4 regions of the Phascolarctobacterium faecium genome follow, and region 1 is predicted to be linked to each of the others. Evidence: riboswitches for the same ligand, from Rfam matches in the RefSeq annotation. Region 1 holds a riboswitch; each other region holds the start of a gene.
The links. Region 1 has a riboswitch for cobalamin ahead of nikB (nickel ABC transporter permease). Riboswitches for the same ligand answer to the same signal wherever they lie in the genome.

Region 1 (7,880 bases):
TACCATCTTGTTCGGCATTATAGACAGTAATGGTATTGCCGAAAAGATCAGTCAGGTAACCTAGTTTATCACCTTGTTTTATTTTGTCGCCACAACGGCAACTGGAGAACCAACAGCCAGCCTGATCAGTTTCAAGATAAATAACGTCAGTGACATCAACAGGGGTATGTTTTTGTTGTTGCTGTGGACTGCAAAGAAGTTCGAGCTTACAAAGGATATTATGAAGATCGTTTTTATAGGCGTCAATGTCTTCACGCCGGCATAATCCGGCTCCGCCTCGTTCGATAAGGAGAGAAGGGACACCTGAAATGGCGGCATAATTATAGGCACCTGTTGTAGCAGTTGAACGAACCATAAATTTCATATCCAGAACCAAGGCTACTTCGCGCGCTTTTGCAGAAATTTCAGAGTTGGGCAGCCCGGGATAATATACGTATGGATACAATTCTTCATGGATATCACCGCTATGCAGATCAGCATAAAAATCAGCTAAAGGGAAAAAATGTCGACTGAGCAGCCAGGCTGTTTTTTGTGAAAGTGTTCCGTTGACATCGCCGGGGAATTCCCGGTTGAGGTTTTTACCATCATCGGGGGTAACGAAAGCACTGCGTTCCCAAAAGCTTCGAATATTGACGGGATGTATTATAATCAGGCATCCGGAGATAACTTCTGGTTCTATAGCCTGAGATATTTCTATTGCCGCTGCGATACCAGGATATTCGCCACCATGGATGCCGGCTGTTATTAAAAGAGTAGGACCATCATTTTGACCGTTGATGATAGTGATAGGTATTTTTGTATTAGAGTCAAGGACAGGAATGTAAGTTTGCAGTTTCTGCCCTCGTTCTGCTTTTAAACCGCAAATATCCATAGTATCTGACATTTTTATAACTCCTTTGCTTATCAAGTTTTATTTTGTAAGTTTTGATACGATTATTTTAATTTTATTCTTGCTAATCAGTATAACATATGATAGTATGTTCATACAATACCTATTATCAATTAAACTCAAAAACATTTTAGAATGATAACTAAAATACTAGAGGATCTCGACGGAAGGAAATATATCAGTGTGTACAAATGTTTTGACAGACAGGGAATATTTGGGAATTACAATACCCTTTATGCTTTCAACGATGACACAGCCGCTGATGGGAGCGGTTAATACTGCTGTAATGGGACAGCTTCCTGATCCTAAGTATATAGCGGCTGTAGCCTTAGGTGCAATTCTTTTCAATAATATTTACTGGTTTTTTGGTTTTCTGCGTGTCAGTACCTCTGGATATGCCGCTCAAGCTTTGGGTTCTGATTCCAGAGAAGAAGGGTTACTGGCTTTTTTAAGACCGTTGTTCATTGCTGTGATAGTAAGCTGCAGCTGCATAATTTTGCAGAAACCTATTTTGACGGCTTATCTGTCATTGGTTGCTCCGGCTTCGGATGTAGCAGAACTCTGTTCGGCTTACTATGAAATTTTGATTTGGGGAGCACCGCTGGTACTGTTCAATTATGTGTCGTTAGGATGGCTGATGGGGCAGACAAAAGTACGTGCTTCTGTATTTATGCAGGTTTCAAGCAATGTCCTGAATATGATACTTAGTGTATTGTTTGTATTTGTATTACATTTTGATATTGAAGGAGTAGCCTGGGCTACACTTTTAAGTCAGCTTTATGGCGCTGCCGCAGGCTGTTGGCTAATGTATCTTTATGGTAACTTTGATTATAAAAATTTTGATTATAAAACCGTTATAGAGCCTGAGGAGCTAACGAAAATACTTTTGGTCAATACTAATTTAATGATTCGTACGGCTTGCCTGCTGACAGTTAACAATATTATTGCTGCTGCCGGTGCTGCATTAGGAACTGTAGTGCTGGCAGCGAATGCCGTACTGTTTCAGCTGAAAGATATCATGTCGTTCTTGGTCGACGGTATGGCTAATGGTGCTTCTGTTTTTTCAGGAAGGGCTCTGGGACAGAAAAACAGGGCATTATTTTGGCAGATTTTAAAAATGACCTATAAATGGTTGTTTGTGTTGGTGTTTCTGTTAATGCTTGGATTTACATTTGGCAGTACATTTTTAATAAATTGCTTTACAGACTTAGAGGAAGTAGCTGTGTTAGCAGAAACTTACAAATATTATGTTCTTATTTATCCTTTGATAGCTGGCATAGGCCTAGCTCTTTATGGAATGTTTACAGGTGCTACTTATACGGTTCCTATAAGAAATATGATGCTGATTGCTTTAGCTGTATTTTGGCCTGTGGAGAGACTGTTAGTACCTTTACTTGGCAATGATGGCTTATGGATATCGTTTTTAATATTTGTTGGGATTCAGTCTTTAATATTATTTTATTCATTGAGAAAGCTTGGAGAAAAGATTTATAAGATTAAATAAAAGTGTTTACTAAGTATATGGTTTGTGCTAATATTAATACAACTTAATAATTTTATCAAAGGTGCCTCAAGGTTGAATTAGGGAAGTCCGGTGTAAATCCGGCACGGTCACGCCACTGTAAGCGCATATTGCGTAAGTCAGATCGCAGCCTTTGATTTTTGCCATATCCGCGGGTGACGGATCAGCAGCTAGTTCCTGAAATTTGACTTAAATAGGCAGTCTTGCCTGTTTAAACAATATTTTATGATCTCCTGCATCCGTGGTTCATGGCTGCAGGAGATTTTTTTGTAAGGAGATGGGAAGCTTTGAAAAACAAACAGATTTGGGGCAGGATCGGGCAAATCGTATTGGTGCTTTTGGGTATCAGCTTTGTAACATTTGCTTTAGTTATGCTGTCGCCAGGTGATCCGGTCAGGCAAATGATTGCCGGTAATGAGGATATTGTTGTCAGTCAGGTTGAGATTGATGCGCTGAGACATGAATTGGGTTTGGATAAGCCTTTTATTTTTCAATATTTAGATTGGTTAGGAAGAGCGGTACAGGGTGATTTTGGGTTTTCCTATATGGTTAAAAAACCTGTTGTTGAAGAATTGATGCAGTCACTGCCGGCGACATTGATATTAGCGCTGGCTTCTACACTTTTTATGTTGGTGTTTTCACTGCCTTTGGGTATTTATTCTGCTGTCAAACGCAACAGTGTTTTTGATTATGCTGTGAGAGGTCTGACTTTTTTTGGTGTCTCAATCCCTAATTTTTGGATGGGGCTGATGCTATTGTGGATTTTTGGTTTAAAATTAGGCTGGCTGCCAATTGTCGGTGGCAGAGTAAGTCTGGAGACTCTGATTTTGCCAGCTACGACGTTGGGTATAGTTATGGCAGCCAAATATACACGTCAGGTAAGGACGACGGTTTTGGAAGAACTCAATCAGGATTACGTTGTCGGTGCTAGGGCAAGAGGCATGAGTGAAAGCTATATCCTTTGGCGGGAAGTATTGCCGAATGCGATGCTGCCTTTGATCACATTGCTGGGGCTGTCATTCGGCAACCTGCTGGGTGGTGCGGCAGTAGTAGAGATCGTTTTTTCCTGGCCGGGACTTGGTTATTTAGCGGTCCAGTCAATTATTTATCGTGACTTTCAGCTTGTACAGGGGATTGTTTTATGGATCGCCCTTATGTATATGGTCATCAATCTAGTTGTTGATATTTCTTATAACCGGCTTGATCCGCGCCTGCGAAAGGAAGGTAGATAGCATGGAGAATCTTATTAACGGATTAAAGAATAATCGTGCTTTTGCCTTTTCCAGTTTTTTGGTGCTGCTTTTGATAGGGATTGCGTTAGCGGCGCCGTTGCTAGCTCCTTATGATCCGTTGGAAGCTACGATGAAAAATGCTTATCTGCCGCCTTCGAGTGAACATCTTTTTGGAACTGATAAGCTGGGGCGAGATAATTTCAGTCGGGTTTTGTATGGTGCCAGCTATTCTCTGAGCAGTGTTTTGCTGTTGGTAGCGGTCATTTTTGCAGTAGGCACTTTGCTGGGTGTTCTGGCCGGTTATTTTGGCGGTAAGGTAGATACGGTTATTATGCGTATTTCTGATATGATGATTTCCTTTCCCGGGATGATACTGGCCATTGCTATTGCCGGTATCATGGGCGGCAGTCTGATCAATGCGATTATCGCTTTGACTATCGTTACCTGGACTAAATACGCTCGTTTGGCACGCAGTATGGTATTAAAGATAAAAAAACGTGATTTTGTCGAAGCGGCAGTTGTCAACGGCGGTAAACCGACACATATTTTGTGGAAACATATCGTGCCTAATATTTTACCGTTAATGATTATTACAGCAGCTTCGGATATCGGCGCTATGATGATGGAACTGGCAGGGCTTTCATTTTTAGGTTTCGGTTCGCAGCCGCCGGCTCCTGAATGGGGATTGATGCTAAATGAAGGCCGTCAGCAGCTGCAGACGGCTCCCTGGCTGATGTTTTTTCCCGGTCTGGCTATTTTTCTGACGGTAGTAGTCTTTAACCTATGGGGCGACAGTTTGCGTGATGTGCTTGACCCGCGTCAGGAAGATTAAGTTCAGCTGTTGAATAAAGTTTTATATACAGTCAATAAAATAAAAAGGATTTGAAAGGGAGATGTATGATGAAAAAAACTATTAAATTTACAGCAGCTGTTGCAATGATAGGCTTGATGGCATTTGCTTCAGCCGGTTGTGGCGGCGATGACAAAAAAGCTGCGGCAGCCAAAGACACTTTGAAATTTGGCGTTACTAATTTTGCCGACAGTCTGGAACCAACAGATAACTACTTTGGCTGGATTGTTATGCGTTACGGCTTAGGTGAATGTCTGGTAAAATTTGATGAAAAAATGAATTCTACTCCGTGGCTGGCAGAAAATTGGCAGGTCAGTGACGATAAGCTTACCTGGACTTTTAAAATCAATGATAAAGCAAAATTTTCAAACGGTAACAAAGTAACTGCAGAGGCTGTAAAAAAATCTATTGAACGTACTTTTGAAAAAGCCGCCCGTGCCAGAGCAATGTTTGAATATGACAATATCAGTGCTGACGGGCAGACGTTGATGATCAAAACTCACACTCCTGTTGCTACATTACCGGGAATGCTTGGTGATCCGCTTTTTATTATTATTGACACCAGTGTAACTGACCGTGATTATGCTAAGCAAGGGCCTATCTGTACCGGTCCATATATGGTCAATACGTACAGTAAAGCTAAAGCTGTTATGGATGCTAATCCTAATTACTGGGATGGCGAAGTACCGTTTAAGCATGTTGAGATCCCGACTATTGATGATCCCAATACACGCGCTATGGCCCTGCAGTCCGGTGAGATTGATATGGCAATCAATATTGCTCCAGGCGACATGTCGTTGTTCAGCAACAAAGATAAGTACAATATCAGTGCTATTGCTTCCCTGCGTGACGTATTGGCACGTATTAACGTTAAGGAAGGCAAGCCGATGTATGATAAACGTGTTCGAGAAGCGTTGCTGTCATCTTTGGACCGTGAAACCTACTGTAAGGTTTTACTGAAGGACACATTTACTTCTGGCGGACCGTTGATGCCGCCTTCTGTCGATTATGGATTTGATCAGTTAAAAGATCCTAATACCTATAATGTAGAACGTGCTAAGAAACTGTTGGAAGAGGCTGGCTGGAAAGATACCAATGGCGATGGCTATGTTGATAAAGAAGGTAAAAATCTGGAGATGGACTTTATTTTCTACAGCGGTCGCGCAGAATTGCCTTTGTTTGCTGAAGCTACCCAGTCCGATGCTAAAAAGGTTGGTATCAAGGTTAACCTGAAAAATGTTGATTACAATGTTTTGGACGGGATTGGTGTGCGAGGTGAATATGACTTGCTGATTTCCAATATTCTTACTCTGCAGGCAGGCGACCCCGAGGTCTTTATCAATCAGTACTGGAAAACAAATGTTAACGGTAATAATCCGCAGAACGGCAGCGGTTACAGCAATCCTGCCTATGATGCTCTGAGCGATAAGCTGGCAGTAGAATTTGACCCGGCGAAACGTCGTCAATTAGTAATCGATATGCAGAAAATTATTCTTGATGATGCGGCAACGATTATTTTTGGTTATCCGCAGACAAATATGATCAGTAATAATTCTATTGCCAATGCAGAAATTTTACCGTGTGATTATTACTGGCTGACGAAGGAGATCAAGCCTGCCCAGAAATAATCTGTGGGAAGAAGGGACACTGTAATGCTTTTAAAAGTTACAGATTTGGATATCAGTTACGGCAGCAAGGCTACCGTAACTGGTGCCAATATAGAATTGAAAAAGGGTGAGATTTTATCTATCGTTGGCGAGAGCGGCAGCGGTAAAACAACGGTGATACGTGCTATTATGGGCTGTTTGCCGGGTAATGGACATGTAAGCGGCGGCAATATCATTTTTGACGGCAGAAACCTGCTGGATAATACGCCGCAGCAATGGCGTGAAATGTGTGGGACTGAGATTTCTATGATTTTTCAGGACAGCGGTAATATGATCAACCCTATTCGCCGTATCGGCGAACAGTTTATTGATTATATTCTGACTCATGCGCCGCAGATTTCCAGACGGGAAGCTTATGATCTGGCTATTAAGATGCTTGATGATGTAAGGATGCCCAATCCTGACAATGTAATGCGCAGTTATCCGTTCGAATTATCAGGGGGGATGCGCCAGCGTGTAGGTATAGCTTTGGCGATGACCTTCAGCCCGAAACTGCTTTTGGCTGATGAGCCTACAAGCGCGCTTGATGTCACAACGCAGGCGCAGATCATCAGGCAGATCGTTGATGTTCGTGACGAATACAATGCCGCGGTGATCATAGTTACTCATAATTTGGGTGTAGCTTCGTATATGTCAAATAAAATCGTTGTGATGCAGAATGGTATGGTTGTGGAGAGCGGACTGCGGGAAGAGATTATCGGCGATCCACAGCATGAATATACTAAGGAACTGCTGGCGGCTGTTCCGGTTGTGGGAGGTAAGCGTTATTATGCCTGAGAACGTAAAATTACACCCGCATGAGAACTGTAACTGCGACCGTGATGGAGTTGCATTACCGCCAGAAATAGTATTGGAAGTAAAAAATCTGACGAAAAAGTTTCAGGTAGATGGCGGCAAGGTTCTCACTGCCTGTGATAAAGTAAATTTAAATGCTTACAAGGGACAGACTCTTGGCATTATTGGTGAAAGCGGCTGCGGCAAAAGTACTTTGGTCAGAACTATTTTACAGATCCATCCGGCGACAGAGGGCGAAGTAATATTTGAAGGACAGAACATTTTGAAATTGGAGGGAGAAGCGCTTCGCCAGAACCGCCGAAAAATACAAATGGTTTTTCAGGATCCTACAGCGGCTTTTAATCCGAAAATGCGGGTAAAAGATATTTTATGTGAGCCTTTATTGAATTTTGGGTTACTGAAAAATTCTGAAGTTGACGCAAAAGCTGCAGAGTTATTACAAATGGTGGAGCTGCCAGTGGAATTCAAAGACCGTTTTCCTCATAGTATGAGCGGAGGTCAGCGTCAGCGTTTGGGTATAGCCAGGGCACTTTCTCTGGAACCGCAGATTATTGTCTGCGATGAAGCCACTTCAGCGCTGGATGTTTCTGTACAGGAAAAAATTTGTGAATTGCTGGTACGGCTGCAGCGGGAAAAAGATATTACATATCTTTTTGTCTGTCATGATATTGGTCTGGTTGATTTGATGAGCCATCAGGTCGCGGTCATGTATCTTGGTAATGTAGTAGAATTATTGGAAAAAGGTCGTTTGTCTGTTAATGGTGTCCATCCTTATACTAAAGCTTTGATAAAATCTATCTTTAAAGTGGATTTCAAACCTGGAGAAAAAATTCAGCCGTTAGAAGGCGATATTCCGAGTCCATTGGCTTTGCCGCTGGGGTGCCCATTTCAGAGCCGCTGCGAGTATTGCCAGGAAATTTGCAGA
Region 2 (6,234 bases), 1.0 Mb from region 1:
AAGTTTTTCTGCCCCTCTGCTTTTAGCAGAGGGGCAGTTCTTATTTCCTGCAGGTTCAGTCATAGCCTGCAAACTCCACTCAACTCAGACCTTTGAGCGTGGTGCCGCTGGGGTGGCGGCATCCATGCTTGCGGTCACGGTACTGGAGTGATAAATGACATGTTCATTGAAAACAAAAAATGAAAATTTGGAACTGGGTACTTGTGGGATCAATGATCCGTGGTTTTATAGGGAAGTCCGGTGTGAATCCGGCGCTGTCACGCAACTGTATTAGGGAGCTTCAGCATTGCAGTCCTTTCACAAAGGGATGTTGAAGTGATGATCTTGAGTCAGAGTGCTGACTGGTTCTATCTTTTGAACAGCCTGCGTAGACAGACTGGGAGAAAATTTTGCAGAGATATTTAAGTTTGGCGTTTTGCCAGACAAATATTTCTGCGGACGCTATGATTATGCGCTGAAACCAGCAGCGCGGAAATTTTAGTATTTTCGACCAGAAAAGCGGAGCAGGCTGTTTTGTAAAAAAAACAGACGCTGCACTTTCACCGAATGGACTGGTAGAAAATGCGGCGTTATTTTTTACAAAAGTGGGAGGATGGATTTGCATGAGAAATGAAAGAAACAGCTTGCGGCAAGCTGCCATAACAGCGGGCATTTTAGCTGCTTTGGGCGTTTGTACATTAGGGGGGGACCAGCCGAGGGTATGGGCGGCAGAGCCTTCTAACAATACAGCGCAAGCCGAAGCTAAAACAGCAGCTGCGCAGGGTGTCCAAGCTGCAGCAGATGAAACTGAGAATGATGGTATGTCTTTTGATTTGGAGGGCGTAACGGTTGAGGCGAAGCGGCCTGACTGGGAAGCAAAATTGTCGCCTGGCACGGTAACGGTTATTCGTCCCGATGACTACAAAGGCGAGCAGAAAGACCTGCCCGATCTGTTGAAAATGGTTCCCGGCGTACATGTACGTGAGTTGAACGGTAAAGGGCAGTATACAACAGTCAGCGTACGTGGTTCTACTGCGGCGCAGGTCGGTGTTTTTGTCGACGGCGTGCTGTTTAATCTGGGCGGCGACGCGGCGGCAGATATTTCTACTATTCCTGTACATAATGTTGAACGGATCGAGGTCTACCGCGGCTATATACCGGCACGTTTTGGCGGTACCTTTATGGGCGGCGTTATCAACGTCGTCACCAAACGACCTACCAAAGCTAACGTGCAGGCCAGCTTCGGCAAAAGCTCCTTCGGCGGCTATAAAGGTAATTTACAGATCGACGCTCCTCTGGGCGGAGGCGCTTTGATGGTTGGCATCAATCGCGACCAGAGTGAAGGCGATTTTAAATATAAGAATTTTGATAATGACAGAACCTACAAAGAGCGTTTGCAATATTATTATAAAGATTTGGAAAATACCACTGATAGAATAAATAAGCAAATTAGCTACGATGTTGGCTTTGGAATGGAAAAACCTAGCTTGGGTAATGTTACATCAATTGATGAGATGGTAACAAGGTGTGCTCCGGGCGGCGATATTTATGAAGTTTTTTGGCAACAGGATCCTGATGACTATGGTGGAAAAGATGTTATGGAGCATGATTGGGAGTTTTATTATGCCAAATATGCTGATCCTAATTACAAAGAAAATTTATATAAAAGCGATCAATACCAATTAGACAAACTTGAAAGTGCTGAACGCTGGCGTAAGGCTAATGATTATAAAAACACCGATGCCATTATCAAATGGCAGGATGATCACTGGCTGGCCAAAGCTACCTGGAAAAATATCAGACGGCATCTACCGCATCCTATTGATAAAAATTATGCCCCGCTTTGGACTGTGGATCAGGATTGGGCAGTAAATATGCCTTACGGCAAGCCTAATATGTATTATTTTCGTAATCAGGAGTTAACGGCGAAGGAATTGCTTTTAGGCCGACGCGATACTGTCGGTAATTTGGAATGGGGCTGGAGTATCAACTATTTAAAGCAGGATAAAGATTATTATATTGATGATTGGCAGAATTTGGAAAAGGTACTTGAAGCAACAAGCGGTTTAAATACTCTGAAGGCTAACACCTTATGGAGCAAATATGACAGCCGCCGCCTGGGTGCGAAGATAGACGGCAGCTATAAAGCCGGCAACAGGCACTTGATAGAGTTTCTGGTCGATGCCTCTAAAGAAAAAATGGATATTGACGGCTGGAAAATGTTTGACTTTGAACATGCTAACGAAGATACCCGCAGCAGGTGGCGTAATTATTATGAGCAGGAGATCATTAATGCGCAGATCCAGGACACGATCACATTAAATAAAAAAGGCGATTTTTGGCTGACGCCCAGCATTCGTTATAATCGTTCTAAGATTTTAGGGCGTAGCGACCGTTATGACGAAAAGAATGACCCGCAGCATATCAAATGGCTGGGGCAAACGGATGAACAGACGGATGATAAGGTGACCTGGCAGCTGGCACTGAAAAAACAGTTTAATGATCACTTTACGCTGCGGGCGACAGGCGGCACTTACTACCGGCTGCTCAATATGTACGAGATCGCCGGCGACGGTGCCGGTATTCTGCCGATGCCCAATGTAGGCGGGTCTGCCAGTGTCTTTCCTATGCCGGAGGAAGGCAAGCAGTGGGATATCAGTGCCATTTGGGATGGCAAGTGGCTGGGTGCCGATACAGCTAAGTTCCAGATAACTTATTTTGGGCGCGATTCCAAACGACTGCTGCAATTATCTTCCTGGAATAGTTTTTTCTTTGTTTACAATAATGCTGCCAGCGGTAAAGTCAATGGCGTTGAGCTGCAGGCAGATCTGTCGTGGCAGAAATGGGACGTCAATCTACAGGCCACATATACCGATCCTTCCAATGTTTTATACGACCTGAGTGCGATACCTGGGCAGCAAGAGTGGAATAAAGATGGAAAAATTGAAGGCGTTATGACCTATCAGCCAAAATGGGAAGGTACGGCCCGTTTTACCTATCGCCCAGATAAAAATTGGAGCCTGTTTACACAAATGCGTCACGTAGGCAAGGTAACTACAGATGCGATTCCTTTAACTACAGGAGCACTTCCGTGGCAATCGTCTTTGACGACTATGGATGTAGGCGTAAAGTATAAGATAAATAAATCCTTACAGGTGGCAGTGGGGTGTAATGATGTTTTGAATAAGGCTAATGATATGTATTTAAGAACTACTTATAGTGAAATGAGAAATATCTTATATCCGATTCAAGGGCGCACTTATTATGCGACTTTGCAATATACTTACTAAAATACCAGGCAGCAGTATGCCGAGGAGGTGATGCCCATGGGCTAAGGCAGAGTTTTATAAATGGATATAGGTAATATTATTAAAATATTTTAAAATTAAAGGAGCGTGTAAAAAATGAGTGAAAATCTATTTGCCTATACAGCTACAAATTCCGGTTATTCCGAAGGTACTGCAGGTGCTATCAATGGTGAACGTGCTGCGGCTGCCACTGCTTTGTCTGCTGTAAAAAATAAAATGACAGGTTTGAATGGTGATCCGGCTTTCTTTAATTTTTTTGATAGAAACAGCAGCCGTCTGGTGCTACGCCAATATAATTATACTTCTACTTCTGAACCTAATCAGATCATTGACCCGCAAGCTGCGACCTGGTCTTCTTTGGTTACGCCTATAGTTTGGTCTGGTGTTGCCAACCTGCATGGCGTAGCTACCAGCGGTAGATGGCTTTTTGGTACCGGTTATGACCTTTCCAAAATCTCTGTGGTTGATATGGATAACAATTATTCTCAAACTCGTGAATATGCCTTTCCGGCAGATTTCCCTGCTTTTGCCAATCCTTATGCTGACGGCGTTTTCCACGGTGAGGCGTTGACTGTAGTTGGCAGTAAATTGTATGCTTTGTTCTATGTCAATAAAGGCAGTGGTTATGCTACTTATTACGACAGTGTTGTGGCAAGATTTGCTATTAGCGCAAGAGGAACATTAACTTATGATAATGCTTATGTAACAGTCGGTAAAAATTCCTTTACACTTGATTTGTATGATAATAAGCTATATGTCTGCTCGTTGGGCGGAATGCAGAATGCTGGCAGCGGCAATGCCGATACCAATCTGTGCATTGTTGACTTGGCGAACTTCACTCAAGGCGGCGTTACCAAAGTAACACTTTCTAACCCTACTCAAAAAGGCGACTTCCGAGACATTTCTATTCTGGATGCTAATAATGTTTATATTTTCGCAGGTCATTATGACAGCGGCTTTGCTAAACTGGTAGGCAGCGTTTACCACACTACCATTGCTGATATCACTGCTCCGGCTAACTGGACAGAAGTCGTAGCAGTTAATGATCCGGGCTATTTGTGGGGCATCCATGCTGACGGCAGCCGCCTGTGGTTTGTTAAAGGTACTCCGATCGCTGTTTATGACGGAACTCCCACTACTGCAGTAACAGCAAGCAGAACCTTCAGCATTACCGAGATGAGCGATTATACTGGCGGTAACCTCAACTCCGCCTGCTTTATTGCTCCTTCTATTCCTGCCACCCGCGGTCTGAATCTGGCTGTTGCTTCCAAGTCTTTGGCCTCCCATATCCGCTTGGCCAAAGAAGCCCGCGAACTGGCTGAAAAAGCAAAGAAATAATCAAATTTTTATCAATTTAAAATTAGTGTTTCTGACAAGCGTGTCCGCATTGCCTTTCCAAAAGGGAAGGATGTGCGGCTGCTTGTTATATTTGCTTACGGCATAGTATTTGTGCGGTAAGCAAATATATATGAATAAAGTATGAGTGGAGTGAATTTTGGTGTATAAATTTTTGACAGTGATTTTGTTAAGTTGGTTGTGGATTTTGCCAGCTGCTGCCGCCGAACCGCAGGAAGAACAGGCCGTAGACCCATGGGCTTTTGAACTTTCTGTACAGCCTAAAAAGACTGAGGCAGAACTGGAGGCAGAACGTTGGACCCTGCTGATGAGCAGCGAGACCGGCAATTATTTGTTTGAGTATGACAGTATCAAGCCTGTCGAAGACGCAGAGGGAAATAAAAGCAAAAATGAAAGACAGGTTTTGATGCGTACTGTTTTTAAAGATACTAAAGTTTTAGAACAGTTGAATAAAAACTATGCGGCTAAGCTGGAAACAGGTGAACAAGCAGCTTATTGCGATATGCTGCTTGTTTTTGACCTGCGCAAACAGCTTTATAAAACTGTGCAGACTAAGGTTTATACTGGGGAAGGAAGAATTATTGATGAACGCAGCGGCGCGGGTATATGGAAAAAAGTCCCCGGGCAGAGTTTTGCCGATACTTTGTTGAAATTTTTATTGAAAAATGATAAGCATAACTAGAATAAGGAGCGGTGAGAAGCGTATGAAATTTATTGCGGCAGTTATTTTCAGTTTAAGTGTTTTAATAGCAGCGCAGGGCTTCGCTGCCGAGGAAAGCGGCGCGGAGAAATGAGCTGCTATTTCAGTTGATTTGTACGTTTAAAGGGGGCGTGGGCAATGAAGGTTTTTGTTAATCCGGGGCATGACCCGAACGTTGACAGCGGTGCTGTGAACATTGATTATGATGTACGTGAGGCTGATGTTACCAAACAGGCCGGAGCTTTGCTGGAACGCGGTTTAAAAAGAGCGGGGCATGAGGTGATGTTGCTGCAGAGTGATGATCTGGATGCTGTGGTGGCTGCTGCTAACGACTGGCCGGCTGATATTTTTGTTTCACTGCATTGCAATGCTTCGCCGGGCCGCAATGCCCGCGGTACAGAAACTTTATATTACAGCGAGCAGGGCCGACTTTTGGGTGAGGCTGTGCAGAAGAAGATTTTGAGCAAGGTGCCGACGATAGACCGTGGCTGCAAAGAGCGCCAGGGGCTGTATGTGCTGCGCCGGACTGTTATGACGGCTATTTTGGTGGAGCTGGCTTTTATTGATAATAATGATGATCTGGAGCTTTTGGAAAATGATATGCCGGCTTTTGCAGGGGCTATTGCCGCCGGTATCGACGAGTATTTCAGGCAGGCGGAAATATGATGAACGATAAAGAATTTGCAAAGGCCCAAGCTTCGATCATGAATAAAAAGACTAAACTGGTTCAGCTGAAGGATGAGAGGGCCGAAGCTTGTAAAAAAAATCAATGAGATAGAGCAGGAGATTGCTAAAACAGAAAATGAGCTGCTGGAGGAAGAAAATAAGTTTATTCTTTTATGCGGACAGAAGTCGCAGCTTATGCGCGAGCGTGCTTTGCAGGTTGGCGCA
Region 3 (7,880 bases), 910 kb from region 1:
ACAGTAATTTCTTCAGAAGAAATTAAAAAGAGCGGTGCAGTAAATGTTGATACTCTTTTAGCCCAACAAATTGGGTTTAATGGAATGTCATATGGTCCTAATGGGCAAGAATATGGTGGCTCAGCTAGTAGAACAAAAATTCGTGGTTTGGATAAAGGCACATTGGTATTAGTAAATGGTGCTCCGATGAATTTGTTAAATTATAATGCGATATCCAATATTCCACTGGACAGCATAGAGAAAATAGAAATTGTTCGTGGCTCTAATGCAACTTTGTATGGGGCCGAAGCTATGGGTGGGGTAATTAATATAATAACAAAAAAAGCTTCTGGTTCTGCAAAAACAACAATATCCGGAACTATTGGTAATTATACAGATAAATGGTCAGTTGGCCATCAAAATGAATATTTTTCAGTTTATTATGATAAAGATTATTATGATGAAGTTAATCCTCAAACCCGTAAATTTCCTTATGGAGAATATGCAAGCTCATCAGGAAGCAAAAAAAATAATTATAATACTTTAGGAAAATCCAGAAAAGAAAGTATTTTTATTACAGGTAATATAGGGAAGAATTTGACGTTAAATTATAACCATTCAAAATCAGATCTTAATAGATTTCAGATAACTCGTTCTAAAGCAGCTGCTGATAAGCTAGGAACATCATATAAATATGACGATAATCGTGACACAGCTAGTTTAGTTTATGATGATACAAGTAACAAATTAAAATCTGTATTTTCTTTTAATAGCCGCTGGTTTACTTCAAATCAAAAAAAGAGTAATGAAAAAGAATTTTCAGTATCTGGTGGATCTTATAAAATGTTCAATATAACATCAGATACTCAGAAGGGTTGGTCTTTTAATGGAGATAAAGATAGCTTAATTGCGGGTATTGCAATTAAACGTGATTTTTATCAAAATTATAAATATACTTTTCAAAAGTCTGATAGAACAAGTTTAGGACTTTATACGTCTTATACTCACCAATTTGCACCTAAATTTAGTGCTACTTTGGGATTGCGTGGGGAAGCCATCAATGATTTTGATACAGACCAAAATGTATTTTTGCCACAATTACAAACATTATATAAATTTAATGAAAATTTGACTTGGTATACAAATATAGGTAAATCATTTATTATGCCTGCAATGAACAGCCAATTCTATACGACAGATAAAGATGCACACAACTTGAAAAAATCACGTGGGTTAAAGCCTCAAGAAGGTTGGACGTATGAAACTGGAATGAAAAAGATAACTAATTCGAGTTCTTTAAAACTTGCCGTGTTTAATATGGATATCAGTAATAAATTTGGATGGGCAAGCGAAGAAGAATTAGGTATAGGTACGAATACTAAGGCTGAAATACAAATTAATAAAGGCGATTTTCGGAATACAGGCATTGAAGTTGAATATACAAAATTAGTTGGCGATAATTGGCGATATAATCTTGGTGTTACCTATTCTAATCCAGAAATAAATGATTCTGGTGAATGGGTACAGGACAATGCAAGACTTCAATTTGTGGCAGGAATTGGATATCAGAAGAATAAGTTTAATGCAGGATTAAACTATCTTTTCTTAGGAGACAGGAATGATAGCTATTATCATGAAGTTACTTCTAGTGGTAATAGATATTATGCTCTTCCAAATAGAAATATAATGAATGCTACATTACAATACAGTGCAGATAAGAATAATTCTGTAGCATTAAATTTCTATAATATTTTAGATAAAAAAGATGTCGTGAACGATTATGAAAATTATGGATTACCATTCAATTGGACACTAACCTACAATTATTCTTTCTAAAACTAAAATTAATAGGCGGCACACTGTGCTGCCTATTATAACTATAAATAAAATATTTTAAAACCACTAATATAAAAAATGTAGATAAAACGATGCAGCAGAAAATCCAGTACTTATTTCTTGAAAATAAATACAGAAATATTGCCCTAATAAGACACAATATGAATTTGATAGTATATATTGAAAAATAAATAGATTTATATTATACTTAATTAAATTAAATATTTCGTAAATCAGGTGACGCTAGTCTTAATAGAGAAGTTGGGTGTAAATCCCATACGATCCCGTCGCTGTAATGGTGAGTGAATTCAAATTTATGCCACTGGAAATATCTGGGAAGGCTTGAATAAACGTTGAACCTAAGTCAGAAGAACTGCCTGATTATTTGTTACTACTGCGTGTGACAGTAAGGTAATGTAGCAGTTTTTCTATTGTAGTTAAGCTGTTTTATGCCTTTTGCTTTCAGCAGGAGGCATTTTTATTTTTATTAGCCGATTGTTAATAAAAGTAAATACTATAAGGCCATTAAAGAATGGGTATAGAAAATGCTTTTATTTCAATAAATACAAAAAATTCTGAAAGGAAGTAGAGTATGTTGGAAAAGAGTATTGGTATAAGTGCTTTGATGATAGCACTGGTAACTGGAAATGTCATCTGGGGGGGTACTGCAGTACATGCTGAGGAACCAAATCAAGTATTTACGTTAGATCCAATGGTAGTAACTGCAACACGGACAGAAAAAAGAGATGTTGATGTACCTGCATCAACTACAATCCTGACTAGTGAAGATTTAAAAGCAACAGGTGCGCAGAATTTGCAGGTTGCTTTGGGGCGTGTGCCTGGATTGGTTTATAAAACGTTTGCACCTGGTGGTGGTGCTATGGGGACAATGGCTAATGAAATAGCCATTAGAGGTGTAAGTAATGGTACTTTGATTATGCTAAATGGATCTCCTATGAATTTGAGAGGAAAATATTTTTTAGATGCTATACCTATTGATAGTATTGAGAAAGTTGAGATAGTAAAAGGTGGGGGATCCGTGCTTTACGGTAGTGAAGCAATGGGCGGTGTTATTAATATTATAACTAAACAAGATTTTAAAAATTCAGTAACTGCCGGAGTTGGTAATTACGGTCAACAAAAATACAATGCTACTGTTAATGCTGATAAATTAAGCGTTGGTTATAACTTGGAAAAATGGGGAAAGGTTGATACAATTTCACGTTCACATGATAAAGGTGACAAACATACAGATATGAACAGTTCTCATAAAAATAATTTATTTTTGAACTATAAAATTAATGATAACTGGAATTTTTTATATAATTATTTTGAAACAAATGTAAAATATGATACATGGTTTGATGATGGATATAAAAGCGTTCCCAAAGGCGGAGCATTGCAACAGAATAGAGAATATGTAACAAAGCAAAATTTAATGCAGATGACATATCAAGATGACAGTGTTAAGGGGAATTTCTATTATAACCAGAATAAATTAATGGCAGATGGATATACTAATTACACAACAAGCGGTGCTTATTCTGGAAAAATGTATGATACAGATGAGAAAAATCGTACATATGGAGCTGATATACAAAAAAAGTGGGAGTTTGGAAATAAAGCCAATTTGATTTTGGGAAGCAGTTATCAAAATGAGTTTTATGATGATTATGGTAAAGATGGCCATAAATCTCCTGATCAAGTAACGTCAAGAAATATTTATGCTGTTTATGGGCAATATGACTACAAATTTGATGAAAAAAATGAATTTATTTTTGGGGCACGTGAAACATGGACTACTGGTGGGTATAAAGACCAGAATTATGATAATTTTAGTATGTCTGGTCAGTATTTGCATAAATTAACAGAAAATGATTCATTGTATGCTAGTGTTGGACAATCATTTATTATGCCTACTTTTTCACAAATGTATGGTGCTAGTGACAGTGCTGTCTCTAATCCCGATTTAAAGCCGCAAAAAGGAACTAATTATGAATTAGGATGGAAGCGGGTTAGTGACAATCATAGTTGGAAAGCAGCTATTTATCATATTGATATCACAGATAATATTACTGCAACCTGGGATAGTAGTAAAACGGAATATAAATATACTAATGAAGATTTTAAAAATACAGGTGTGGAAATAACTTGTGATATTATTGGTAAAGATGGATTTACTTATAATTGGGGCATAAATTATGGTGATCCTAAGGTTAAGGGAACTAAAAAGCCCTATTGGGATAGAAAGTATGGAAGATGGCAATTGAATGGTGGCATTAATTATACAAAAGATAAATGGATAACAAGTTTACAAGGTACTTATTTAGCTCAAAGGGTTGAGACTCCTAGCAGTAAGCAGTCGTTTAGTGAAAAACCTTATTTTCTCACAAGTCTGACAACTACCTATAATGCTGATAAACAAAACTCTATTTCGCTGACACTGGATAATTTGCTTAATAGAGAAGACAATTTAAGTCATAGTGGATCAGAATATTATTCTACTCCTTTCAATTTCTTGCTGAGCTATAATTATAAATTTTAAAATATTATAGGCGGCGTTGAAAGCCGCCTATATAACTTGATTTCAGACATAAGTTTTAATATAACATTTGATTTAGGAAATAGCAGAGATTTACTTTTAATATAAACTTATCTTAAAATAGTTTTATAAAATCAGGAGGCTATTATGACAGAAACTATTATTGAACTGAGAGATTTATCGATTGGCTATGGAAATAAAAAAGTTCTGCAAAATATTAATGCCAAGATAAATAAAGGCGAGATAGTAGGTATTATTGGTTGTAATGGCGCTGGCAAAAGTACACTGCTGAAAACGATCCGCGGTTTGCTGTCAAAGCAAAGCGGTGATATTTTGTATTTTGGTCGTAATCTGGAAAGCTTTGCTGAAAAAGAACTGGCTCGTGAGGTTGCTTACTTGCAGCAAAGTGTAGAAGTTGGGTTTGGCTATACTGGTAAAGATATAGTGCTTGCAGGACGTTATCCTTATATGAAGTGGTGGAAAGGCGAAAGTATCGCCGATGAAGAATTAGCGCTAAAATGTATGGAATATACCGGTACTAGAGAATTAGCAGAGAGGCCAGTAAATGAAGTCTCCGGCGGGCAAAAACAGCGGATTTTGCTGGCTAAGGTTTTGGCGCAGCAAACGCCGATTTTATTTTTAGATGAACCTACAACAGGATTAGATATGGTCTATCAGGAAGAGATTTTTCGCTTTAGTAAATCATTAACTGAAATGGGAAAAACTATCTTAATGGTAGTTCATGAATTGAATTTGGCTGCTAAATACTGCAGTAGAATAATTTTATTGGGAGACGGTACTGTTATTGCTGACGGAAAGCCTGACGATGTATTTACGGAGACTGTTTTGAGTAAAGCTTATCATGCTCCAGTCAGAGTTATTCGTAGCCACAACACAAATGAGATAATTGAAATAAGTACAAAAGAGGACAGCAGCAGATACCAGCGCGATAGAGAATTGCTGGAACTTATTTGCTGCAAGGGATATGTATGATAAAAAGGAATTTTTGTTGGATTGTGATAGCTGTTTTTATGCTTTCGCAGACTGCGTTTGCAGAAGGTATAAATTTAGAAACCGTTTATCCTTATAGTTTGGAACATAAAAATATTTATAAAACTGTGGGGAGTGCAACTAATCCATTCTATATAAATATTGAAAGCTATGATGCACCTGAACCTCAGGATGTCAATGTAGAAATTCTATTGCCGGAAGGTTTGACTTTTAATGAAGACGATGACTGGCAGGGAGTGAAAACAGGTAAAGGGCTGATTATTAAAAGAAGTTGGACTTTACCAGCTAATTATGGACAGAATTTTGATTTACTTTATTTAAGGGCTAATGAAAAACTTACCGAAGGAAAACATGACATTGTTGTTAAAGTTAGCGGCAAGAGTTGGCAAAAGAATAATAATATTACCTTTACTCATGAATTTGGAGAAAAAAACGCAGATGCTATAAACCTACAAGAAAAACAGTTGGACAGTTCCAAATTTAACTGGTATATCCAATCTGTTACTTTGCCTGTAGATAATTTGGGAAATAAAGATGATCGTATCCAAGAGAGAACTATTTATATTAAAGACACTGCCTTAGAATCTTTTCGTAATAGAATGACTGGGGATGGTGCTACTAATTGGGCGGCTGTTTTTAATCATCCGGCAGCACATCTGCTGTTAGAGATGCGTAATCCGCAGCAGGATACAAGAATCTTGAAATTTAGAGCTGAGTTGATAGATAAGTCTACTGGAGAAACAGCTGTTGGATTATGTACTGCCAGTCAGAGTGATAATGAAACTGAGCATGGGTGGTCTGGGAAATCAGGAATAGAAGATGCGTCTACGGCGATGATATCATTAGACGGCAAGAAAAGTCAGGCTTTTATTATACCCTTATATGTAGATTATTTCAGAGTTGTGGAAGGTGAATATAATTTACGTGTGACTGTATTCGGTAATGGGCAGGAAAAAATACAGGAGGTACCCATAACTATTGCTAAAAAACGTAGTATGGGTTTATTTGCTGTAGCTTTTTCATTTGGTTGTTTTATTTTAGTCTGTTTAACAATTGGTCAATTAAAAAAATGTATTTTTGATATTGGCGCTAAAGGCGCTATTACTATTGCGTTGTTTGCGGCTGTGGCTTTTGGCAGCATTGTTGTGCCGACGACTTTATTTGGTGATTTGCTGCATGTGTTTTTAGGGCCTTTTTCCGGATTGCTTACAGGAGTATTGAACGGGGTTTTGTTATACCTTTTAGTTATGTCTTTACTGGTTATTTACAGAAAGCCGGGTATAGTGGCACTCATGTTTTTATTGAAGTGGATGTTAGCAGGACTTATGTTTGGCCGCTTTACTCCTCTTGGTATACTAAGTTATATGGTATATATAGTTGTGTTGGAAAGCATTTTGTATATCAGTGGATTTTATAGAAAACAAGAATTGACCTCGGGATATGTTTTTATAGTTGCTATATTGATTGGTACTGCGGATGCATTTATAACGATGATTAATTTAGAACAAATGATGTTTTTTTACAGATTATATTATGCTGATTGGTATATCGGTCTTTATATGCTTATCAACGGTTTACTCTACAGCAGTATTGGTTCGTGGCTTGGCTATAAGGTTGGAATAAAATTGCAGCAGGTTATGGGAGAATGATATGCTGAGAATAAGTGACGTTTCATACCGATATAAAACACGCAAAATTCCTACATTAAAACATTTGTCTCTGCATGTAACAGAAGGCGAAATGCTGCTTTTGGCCGGTTGCAGCGGTTGCGGCAAGTCTACGCTCATTAAAGCTGTCAGCGGTCTTTTAAATACTGCCGGCGCCGGTGAACTTGATGGGAAAATTTATCTGAATAATAAAGATACAGCGGAGATGACGCCTGAAGATATTGGAATATTGGTTGGTACTGTTTATCAATCGCCGGATGATCAGCTTTTTGCGATGACTGTTTCTGACGAAGTAGGTTTTGCGCTTGAAAATCAGGGGCTTGATGAGAATATAATTTCAGTTGAAGTACAAAAAGTATTAGAGCGAGTTGGACTTGCCGGTTTTGAACAAAATAGTATTCATACTTTATCAGGAGGACAAAGGCAGCGATTGGCTCTGGCTTCAGTACTCATCACGAAACCTAAGCTTTTGGTTTTAGACGAACCGGTAAGTCAGATGAATCCACAGGGTGTTGAGGATTTTTTGCAATTATTAGTATCTTTAAATCGTATAGACGGTATAACTATCATTGTAGTTGAACATCGTGTCAATGAACTTGCAAAATATTTTCCGCGTCTGGCAGTGATGTTTGAAGGTGAAGTTATTTATGATGGTCCAATAGAACTAGCCTGGCAAAAAATTGGTTCTGCAGAGAAATATGGTTTGAGAGAGCCGCAAAAAGTTAAATTGTGCCGGTTTCTGCATTTGTCTAAACTGATAGACGAAACGAGTAAAGTTGTTGATTTGATCAAAAGCGAATGTAAAATAGAAAAAACAGCACTGACCGTAAGATCAAAAAAAGCTT
Region 4 (7,880 bases), 1.1 Mb from region 1:
TTTATTTTCATTTAATTTATAACCGATTTCATAATGAGTCCCTTGCTCAGGCTTAAGATCTGTTGTAGGCAAAATATTAGAAGTTCCATATATCTGTGTTAAATTTGGCATTCTGAAAGATTTTCCTGCTTTGGCATAAAAACTGCTGTTTTCATTAACTTTGTAAAGATATTGTACTTCCGGTGTAAATTTACTTAAATCCTCATTTTCAGTTGTAACCTTAGTACCATCTTTTTTGGTTTCTGTTGCCTTGGAACCTACTGCCCAAGTTTCACGCATATTAAAAAGCAAATTTTGCTTTTCATCTATGCTCATATCATATGAAAGGTATAAAGAATAATTATTCCTATCATAACTCATACTATTTGAAGTACCACGTAAATCCATATCTTCTTTTTGGAATCCAGCACCAACTAATAAAGAATTTTGCCCAATATCAAATTTTTTCTGTATATTCAAATTCGTATTATGACCTTTTCGCCAACTATTAAGAGTAGGATTTTTCCAACCGTTTCCTGAAGGTGAAATCTTATCATAAGTTTTTTCCTGAGTTCCATACGACACATGTGCTTTCCAACCATCTTTATCATAACTTACCAAAAAGTTATTGTCTGTATCATAATAATCTCTCAACTCAGTATATTTTTTGCTAACAGCATCTTTCTGCATATAGCGGTGTTCATTTTTAGAATAATTATGAGTAAAAATCAGTCCATCTGTTATCTGGTAATTCCACATAACACTTTTGCGCTCCCCTTTACCATAATCAAAAATACTACCTGTAGTTTTACCGTCAGCAAGACTGCTTATACCATCAGCTTTTCCACGATTTTCCAGTCCCGCAACAACACTGAATTTATCGGCACCTAAAGAAATATCATAACGCTCTTTTCCAAAATTTCCAGCAGAAAATTTAACTTTGTTATTTATCCTTTTTTTGGTAATAATATTTATTACCCCTCCTGTTGCTTCACTTCCATATAATACAGAACCACCACCTCTTACGATCTCAATTTTCTCAATTGCGCCACTGGGAATATCTTCAAGGTTATATTTACCATCCATATTCATAGGAACTCCATTAAGTAAAACCAAAGTTCCTACCTGGGCTCCACGAATCATTATTTTACTCGTCATCGTACCCATAGCTGCGCCGTTAAATCCCTGTGACTGTACAGTAACTCCTAAGGTATTCTGTAACACGTCAAATGCGTTATTAGCTCCACTTTCTTCTATTCGTTTAACATCATATACTTCTACCGCAGCCGGTGTATCTAGATCCTTCGTTTCAAAACCTTGTGCTGTTACTATCATTGGATCAAGTGTGAAAACCTGTTCCGGTTCTTCTGCATACCCTGATGTGCCCCCCCAGATGACACTGCCAGTTATCAATGCGATCATCAGAGTATTTTTTCCTAAGCTTTGCTTCATCAAATTCAACTTCCTTTCAAATTTTAATTCATTGATACCCTTCTTTAAATATAGTCGTAAAAATAGAAACTCCTCCTTCTCTGAAAACAGATAAGGAGGATACAGACAAAATTTACTGTCATATCTTCCCTATACTGTCTCTCGCAGACATAGAGTTGCTGGTAAATTCTGACTCAAGCAGTTTTAATCACTGCTAATACAGCGGCGGGACCGTGTTAGATTCTCACTAACTTTTACTCGTTATAGATTACCAGTACTTAATATTAAATTCATTTTACTACTATGTGTGATATAATACTATGTATAGTCATTAGACAGTCAAGAGGTTGGTGAAAATTTATGGAAAAAAATAAAAAAAATTTATTTACAACAGGAGAACTGGCTTCCTTGTGTAATATTCATCGCAAAACCTTGCTTTTTTATGACAGGCTTGGCCTGATCAAACCAGAGTTTATTGATAATAACGGTTACCGTTATTATGCCCGACGACAATTCTTTTCCTTAGAGATCATCTTGGCGTTACGAAAATTAGATATATCTTTACCGGAAATTGGTGAGTATCTTAATAATAAATCTACATCTAATTACAAAAACTTACTTGCCAAACATGCCAATATATTAGATCAGCTTTTGCTTAATCTTCAAAAAATGCGCAGTGAGCTTAATGACAGAATCAACTTCTTAGAAAATACTGAATCTTTACCTGTAGAATCGGTTCATTTAACAGCAGAAGCCGAAGAATATCTTTTTTTAAGCGATCCGGTTCCGCAGAATGCTGATTTAAAAATCAGAACAAAAATCTCGGCTCAGCATTTATCAACTTTGGCTGATTATGTTACTTTTAACAATCATGTTTCGGGTTATATACTTGATAAGACTGCTTTTATAGCTGGTAAACGGCCCCATACCAAGTATTTTTACCAATCATTTTCTCAGCCTTTTGATTCGCCTTACTTTTTTCTTAAATCTGCAGGATCATATGCAACAATTTACTTTGAAGGTATTTATTGTTCGTACGGTAAACCACATGTCACTATGCTCTACCAGTATTTACAGGATAATAACCTGCAGGCGGTCAGCGATCTTTATATGACTTCAATCAGAAATCATTGGGTTACCAATGATAATGGCAGCTATTTAAACAAACTTTCAGTAAAAGTCAAAAAAATAACAGTAGAATTTTAAATTCTACTGTTATTTTTATCTTTTTTATTCTTTAACTATTGCCGCACCCTGTTCAGTAAAGTTGATTATTGAACCACCCGGCAATTCAATTTCTACACCATTGTCTTTCCATTTTAAAGGCTCTTTTACTGTACAGTTTGTTACTTCACCGTCTGGAGTAAAGCTGACTATGCTTTTTCCTTTAAATTCAACAAAACCTGCATTCTCCATATCTACGGCATTATTTTGCCAGCCAACGGGTCGCAGTTTAGTATCTTCTGCCAAAGTCCCCTTTTTTACTGCACCATCATTATAAAAATCAAGGATGGTGCCGCTTTTAAAGGCTATAAACCCATATTTTTCTGAACCAAGGCCAACAGTTGTTTCATCAGCTATAGTGCCATTAAGTACCGTTCCCTGTTCGCTGAAGGTCACAGCTGTACCGCCTTTATAACGGATATGCCCATAACTGGAAAGTGCTATATTGTAGGTACTGTTATTGTTCCAATATCTGTAATAACGCGGGAAAAACGGGCTGCGGTTAGTATATGCAGAAACAAAATAATAATCGTTAATAATACGCTGCCACCCTTGTGGACGCAAATAGGTATCACTTGCCAGTACACCGCTGATAACAGCTCCATTATCATTAAGACTGGCCGTTGTACCTTTTTTAAACTTTATCTGGTCTCCTACAGTCCAGCCCTGAGGATAAAGCTCTTCACTTTTTGTAAGACCTTTACTGGTTGGAGCCGCAAATACACTGCTGCATAAAGCACACAGGCTTATGACTACTGCTGTTTTTGCCAAAATACTTTTTGTTTGCATTTTGATCAGTCCTTTCTGTATTTTACAATTTATAATTTAGCACTTTCATTATCATGATTCAAATTAGCTTAATTACAAAAATAAAATTAAATTTCTGCTGTTTAAACAAGCGGATTCACAATTCTTATTATTTATATTCTATCATAGCTTTTGATGATGAATATTTAATTTTCAAAAAACAAATGACTCCAACACATAGGTGCAGGAGTCATTTGTTTCATTTAATGTTTTTTTTATTTTGTTCTTTAAATGCTGCTTCCTGCCACAAATACCAAACCCCCAAAGAACGCCATGGACGCCATGTTTCTGTAAGCGTAGTTATTTGCCCACGTTTGGGTATATCATCTAACCCCTTCAACTCTTTCAGTTCTTTTTTAAAAATAAAATCTGCCGAAGGAACTACATCAGTCCTGCACAAGGCAAGCAATAAAAACATTTCAATAGTCCACTGCCCTAAACCGCGAATTTGGACAAGCTGCTTAGTTATTTCAGCATCAGTCATTTCAGAAAATTTTTCTATAGTTACCTGACCTGCAACAGCTGCTTCAGCAAAACTTTTCAAATATTCGGCTTTCTGTTTTACCAGTCCCTGTTCGCACAAGGCTTCAATGGAAACTTCCACTACCGCCTGTGGCTGCAGTGGATTTCCTAAAAATTTTCCTAGTTTTTCCAGTAATTGCAGACTGACATCAGGTGGTAACTGCTGTGAAACAATACCTGTAACTAATGTCCCGAAATACTTCTCCTTTGGCTCAGGTTTCAATTCACACACAGGAAACCTATCGATCAATGGGATCAGCTCAGGCGCATGTTCACGCAGATATTTGGCTCCTGCAGCCCAATCTGGGGTTTTGAGCATGATACATCCTCCTTATTTACTTTGGTTATTCAACGAAACAGTACTATCGTTGATATTACTTATGATTATACGCTAAAACGGTTATTTTGCAAAGCCGCTGAAAAGTAATTTAGTAAAATTACAGAAAATCCTTGCATCATTCATGGTTTTATGGTATTATTTATATCTGTCAGGACTACTGACAAATGGCCCGGTGGTTCAGTTGGTTAGAATGCCGCCCTGTCACGGCGGAGGTCGTGGGTTCGAGTCCCATCCGGGTCGCCATTTGCGGAAATAGCTCAGTGGTAGAGCACCTCCTTGCCAAGGAGGGGGTCGCGAGTTCGAATCTCGTTTTCCGCTCCATTTTAGGGGTATAGCTCAACTGGTAGAGTAGCGGTCTCCAAAACCGTTGGTTGTGGGTTCGATTCCTACTGCCCCTGCCACGCAAAAGTAAGCTGCAGACGATGTCTGCAGCTTTTTTATTTTAATATGTCTAAAATAAAACCAAGGGAAGTCAGCTGTAATGCCTGACCTCCCTTGGTTACTAATTATAAAAAAGGACTGTCCTTACTTTGATAGTCTATTTTATATTTATCAGGATTAGCTTTGACAATAGCTAACAGTGCCTTGCCTTCACTTCCATATTCATCCGCCTGCTCTTTTACTTCATTTTGCAGATCAAGCATCCACGGCACTAAAGGCGGCATCCATCTTAGCAAGCAGGCGGCAAGTTCATCAAGATTATCTCCTTCTAAAATATGATCTCTGATTACAATATGCATCTTTTTTCCCCCTTTTACACGCATTCTCTATTATAACAAAAATCATATAAAAATAAAGTCCGATCACTTTATTATAAGCGATCGGACTTTATTTTTATACTATCAACACTGTACAATTTATTTTCCGGTACGACCACGTTTAGTAAAAGGCTTACCTTCTTTACAAAGTGGGCAGTCCTCTTCTTTAAATGTTGGTACATCAAGATGCAGTAAAGCTTCAGTACGAATACCAAAATCAACTTTACCGCCGCTGCGGTCAACCAAAAGCCCAATACCGACCGGAATGCCGCCATGTTCTTTAACAACATCCAGAACTTCCATAACACTGCCGCCAGTTGTAACGATATCTTCAACGATCAGTACACGAGTTCCTTTGGGAATCTCAAAACCGCGTTTTAAAGTCATTTTACCATTTTCGCGTTCGGTAAAAATAGCACGGGTATCAAGCGCTTTACCAACTTCGTGCGCCAGCAGGATACCGCCTGTCATTGGACCTACTACCAATTCTACATTATCAGCAGCATAACGTTCAGCCAACTCCTGACAAAGCTTTTCTGTGTATTTAGGATGCTGCAGCACATTGAATTTTTCTACATACATAGGGCTGTGCAAACCACTGGTCAACAAAAAATGTCCGTGAAGCACGGCTTCAGTTTCTTCTAAAAGCTGCATTACTTCTTTTTCTTGCAACATATCAAACACCTCTGATTTCTGCTACGATACTTTGTGCCGCAGCAATTTTATCTTCTGCTTTAGTAATAGGACGCCCTACTACGATATGGCTGGAACCATTTTTAAATGCTCCGGCAGGAGTAGCGATACGGCTTTGGTCATCTATAGACGCACCAGCCGGACGTACACCGGGCGTAACGATCAAAAACTCGGGACCACAGGCACTTCGAATACCTGCAGCTTCCTGTGGCGAGGCAACGACACCATCCATGCCAGCTTCCTGTGCCAGCTTTGCCAAAGCAATAACCTGCTCTGCAATAGTGTTCTTATAATTAAGATCACCAAACTGCTCATCATCCATACTGGTCAAAATAGTAACAGCAATCAGTTTCGGCGCCGGGCGTCCCAATTTTGCAGCAGCTTCACGCACAGATTTAACAGCTGCCTGCATCATCTTTTTACCGCCTACGGCATGTACATTCATCATATCTGCACCTAAACCAGTAAGAACCGCCAAAGCACCTGCAACGGTATTGGGAATGTCCTGTAATTTTAAGTCAAGAAACACCTGCTTATTATGACCTTTGAGGAAGCGTATCATTTCACTTCCCGCAGCATAATAAAGCTCCATACCAACCTTATAATGGCTGACATTATCTCCTAATTCCAATACTACTGCTTTAGCCTGTTCCATTGTGGGGAAATCCAAAGCTACGATCAAACGATCGTCATGATTCATCCTGCCACCCCCTTAACGTTTTACAGCGCGTTTCAGATGGATCTTACCTTCTGGCAACGCCAAACCGATCATATCTTTAAGTTTTTTAATGCCATGCTTATCCATATATTCCAAAATACCATGTGAAATAGTTTCTGCAATACAAGGATTGGTAAAATTAACAGTTCCTACAGCAACTGCGCTGGCACCTGCCAGAAAAAATTCTATCGCATCTTCTGCTGTCATAATGCCGCCCATACCGATAATAGGCACATGTACGTTCTGAGCAACCTGATAACACATCCGCACTGCAACAGGACGTACAGCCGGACCGCTAAGTCCGCCTATAACATTGCCTAAAACCGGCTTTTGCCTGTCAATATCTATTTTCATACCAATCAAGGTGTTGATCAGTGAAATAGCGTCAGTTCCCGCCGCTTCTACAGCCTGGGCCATGGCTACGATATCGGTCACGTTGGGTGAAAGCTTGGTAATCACCATTTTAGACGTATTGCTTTTTACCGCTTTAACTACTTCAGCTGCACTGTCAGGGCAGGTACCAAAAACCAGGCCTCCTTCTTTGACATTTGGGCAGGAAATATTTATTTCTAAAGCGTCAACGCCTTCTACATCCAGTTTTTTGGCAACCTTGCCGTAATCTTCATAGGAATGGGCATAAATATTAACTATTACCGGTACGTCATACTGACGCAGTTGCGGCAACGTTGTTTCCAAAAAATAATCCACACCAGGATTTTCAAGTCCGATACTGTTGAGCATCCCTGACGGAGTTTCAACAGCACGCTGTCCCTTATTCCCCGGCTGCGGTTCTAAGGAGGTACCTTTAACAGTAACAGCCCCTACTTTTTCAAGATCAAGAAAGTCGGTAAATTCCAGTCCAAAGCCAAAAGTACCGGAAGCTGTGGTAATCGGTGTTTTCATTTTCAAGCCGGCAATATTTGTCGCCAACCGTCCATCATACAATGCTTTTACCATTCGCCCACCTCCTCGGCCCAAAATACCGGGCCGTCGGTACAAACCTTAAGCCGCTTGCCTATACCACTGCACGAACAGGACAAGCAAGCGCCAAGACCGCAGGCCATATACTTTTCCAAAGAAACCTGACATTTTATATTTTTTTCGGCAGCAACTTCAGCTACAGCTTTCATCATCGGCACAGGCCCGCAGACATAGACGCAGTCATATTTACCGCTGTCTAAAAGCTGCGGCAAAAGAGCAATTACTGTCCCCTGCACACCACAACTGCCGTCATCTGTCGTAATATGGATATTTTGGCAAATATCTTCGTACAAATCTGTCCAAAACAGTTCTTCTTCCGAACGCCCTCCCATCAAAATCTCTATGGGCTTGTTCTGCGCACAGAATCCTTCTGCCAAATACAGCAGCGGCGCCAGTCCCAGACCACCACCAACCAGCAATGGACGTT

Region 2: another riboswitch for cobalamin. It lies ahead of PFJ30894_RS09265 (TonB-dependent receptor); the one in region 1 lies ahead of nikB (nickel ABC transporter permease).
Region 3: another riboswitch for cobalamin. It lies ahead of PFJ30894_RS08740 (TonB-dependent receptor plug domain-containing protein); the one in region 1 lies ahead of nikB (nickel ABC transporter permease).
Region 4: another riboswitch for cobalamin. It lies ahead of PFJ30894_RS12055 (TonB-dependent receptor plug domain-containing protein); the one in region 1 lies ahead of nikB (nickel ABC transporter permease).

Annotation. Positions count from the first base shown of each region.
Region 1 is NZ_AP019004.1:877,893-885,772, forward strand. Features, by position in the region: gene PFJ30894_RS04280 (M14 family metallopeptidase) at 1-883, opposite strand, end outside; gene PFJ30894_RS04285 (MATE family efflux transporter) at 1,071-2,393, shown strand; adenosylcobalamin (AdoCbl) riboswitch at 2,447-2,584, shown strand; gene nikB (nickel ABC transporter permease) at 2,699-3,643, shown strand; gene nikC (nickel transporter permease) at 3,645-4,475, shown strand; gene PFJ30894_RS04300 (ABC transporter substrate-binding protein) at 4,544-6,121, shown strand; gene PFJ30894_RS04305 (ABC transporter ATP-binding protein) at 6,146-6,937, shown strand; gene PFJ30894_RS04310 (ABC transporter ATP-binding protein) at 6,873-7,880, shown strand, end outside.
Region 2 is NZ_AP019004.1:1,918,729-1,924,962, reverse strand. Features, by position in the region: cobalamin riboswitch at 179-359, shown strand; gene PFJ30894_RS09265 (TonB-dependent receptor) at 801-3,269, shown strand; gene PFJ30894_RS09260 (hypothetical protein) at 3,384-4,625, shown strand; gene PFJ30894_RS09255 (hypothetical protein) at 4,786-5,325, shown strand; gene PFJ30894_RS09250 (N-acetylmuramoyl-L-alanine amidase family protein) at 5,482-6,009, shown strand; gene PFJ30894_RS09245 (CHAT domain-containing protein) at 6,082-6,234, shown strand, end outside.
Region 3 is NZ_AP019004.1:1,788,850-1,796,729, reverse strand. Features, by position in the region: gene PFJ30894_RS08745 (TonB-dependent receptor plug domain-containing protein) at 1-1,815, shown strand, start outside; cobalamin riboswitch at 2,034-2,210, shown strand; gene PFJ30894_RS08740 (TonB-dependent receptor plug domain-containing protein) at 2,408-4,360, shown strand; gene PFJ30894_RS08735 (ABC transporter ATP-binding protein) at 4,505-5,350, shown strand; gene PFJ30894_RS08730 (hypothetical protein) at 5,449-7,017, shown strand; gene PFJ30894_RS08725 (ABC transporter ATP-binding protein) at 7,019-7,880, shown strand, end outside.
Region 4 is NZ_AP019004.1:1,928,740-1,936,619, forward strand. Features, by position in the region: gene PFJ30894_RS12055 (TonB-dependent receptor plug domain-containing protein) at 1-1,431, opposite strand, end outside; cobalamin riboswitch at 1,575-1,701, opposite strand; gene PFJ30894_RS09290 (MerR family DNA-binding transcriptional regulator) at 1,771-2,616, shown strand; gene PFJ30894_RS09295 (hypothetical protein) at 2,641-3,423, opposite strand; gene PFJ30894_RS09300 (DNA-3-methyladenine glycosylase family protein) at 3,641-4,282, opposite strand; tRNA gene PFJ30894_RS09305 (tRNA-Asp) at 4,470-4,546, shown strand; tRNA gene PFJ30894_RS09310 (tRNA-Gly) at 4,550-4,624, shown strand; tRNA gene PFJ30894_RS09315 (tRNA-Trp) at 4,629-4,704, shown strand; gene PFJ30894_RS09320 (hypothetical protein) at 4,810-5,043, opposite strand; gene pyrE (orotate phosphoribosyltransferase) at 5,161-5,736, opposite strand; gene pyrF (orotidine-5'-phosphate decarboxylase) at 5,738-6,454, opposite strand; gene PFJ30894_RS09335 (dihydroorotate dehydrogenase) at 6,467-7,429, opposite strand; gene PFJ30894_RS09340 (dihydroorotate dehydrogenase electron transfer subunit) at 7,423-7,880, opposite strand, start outside.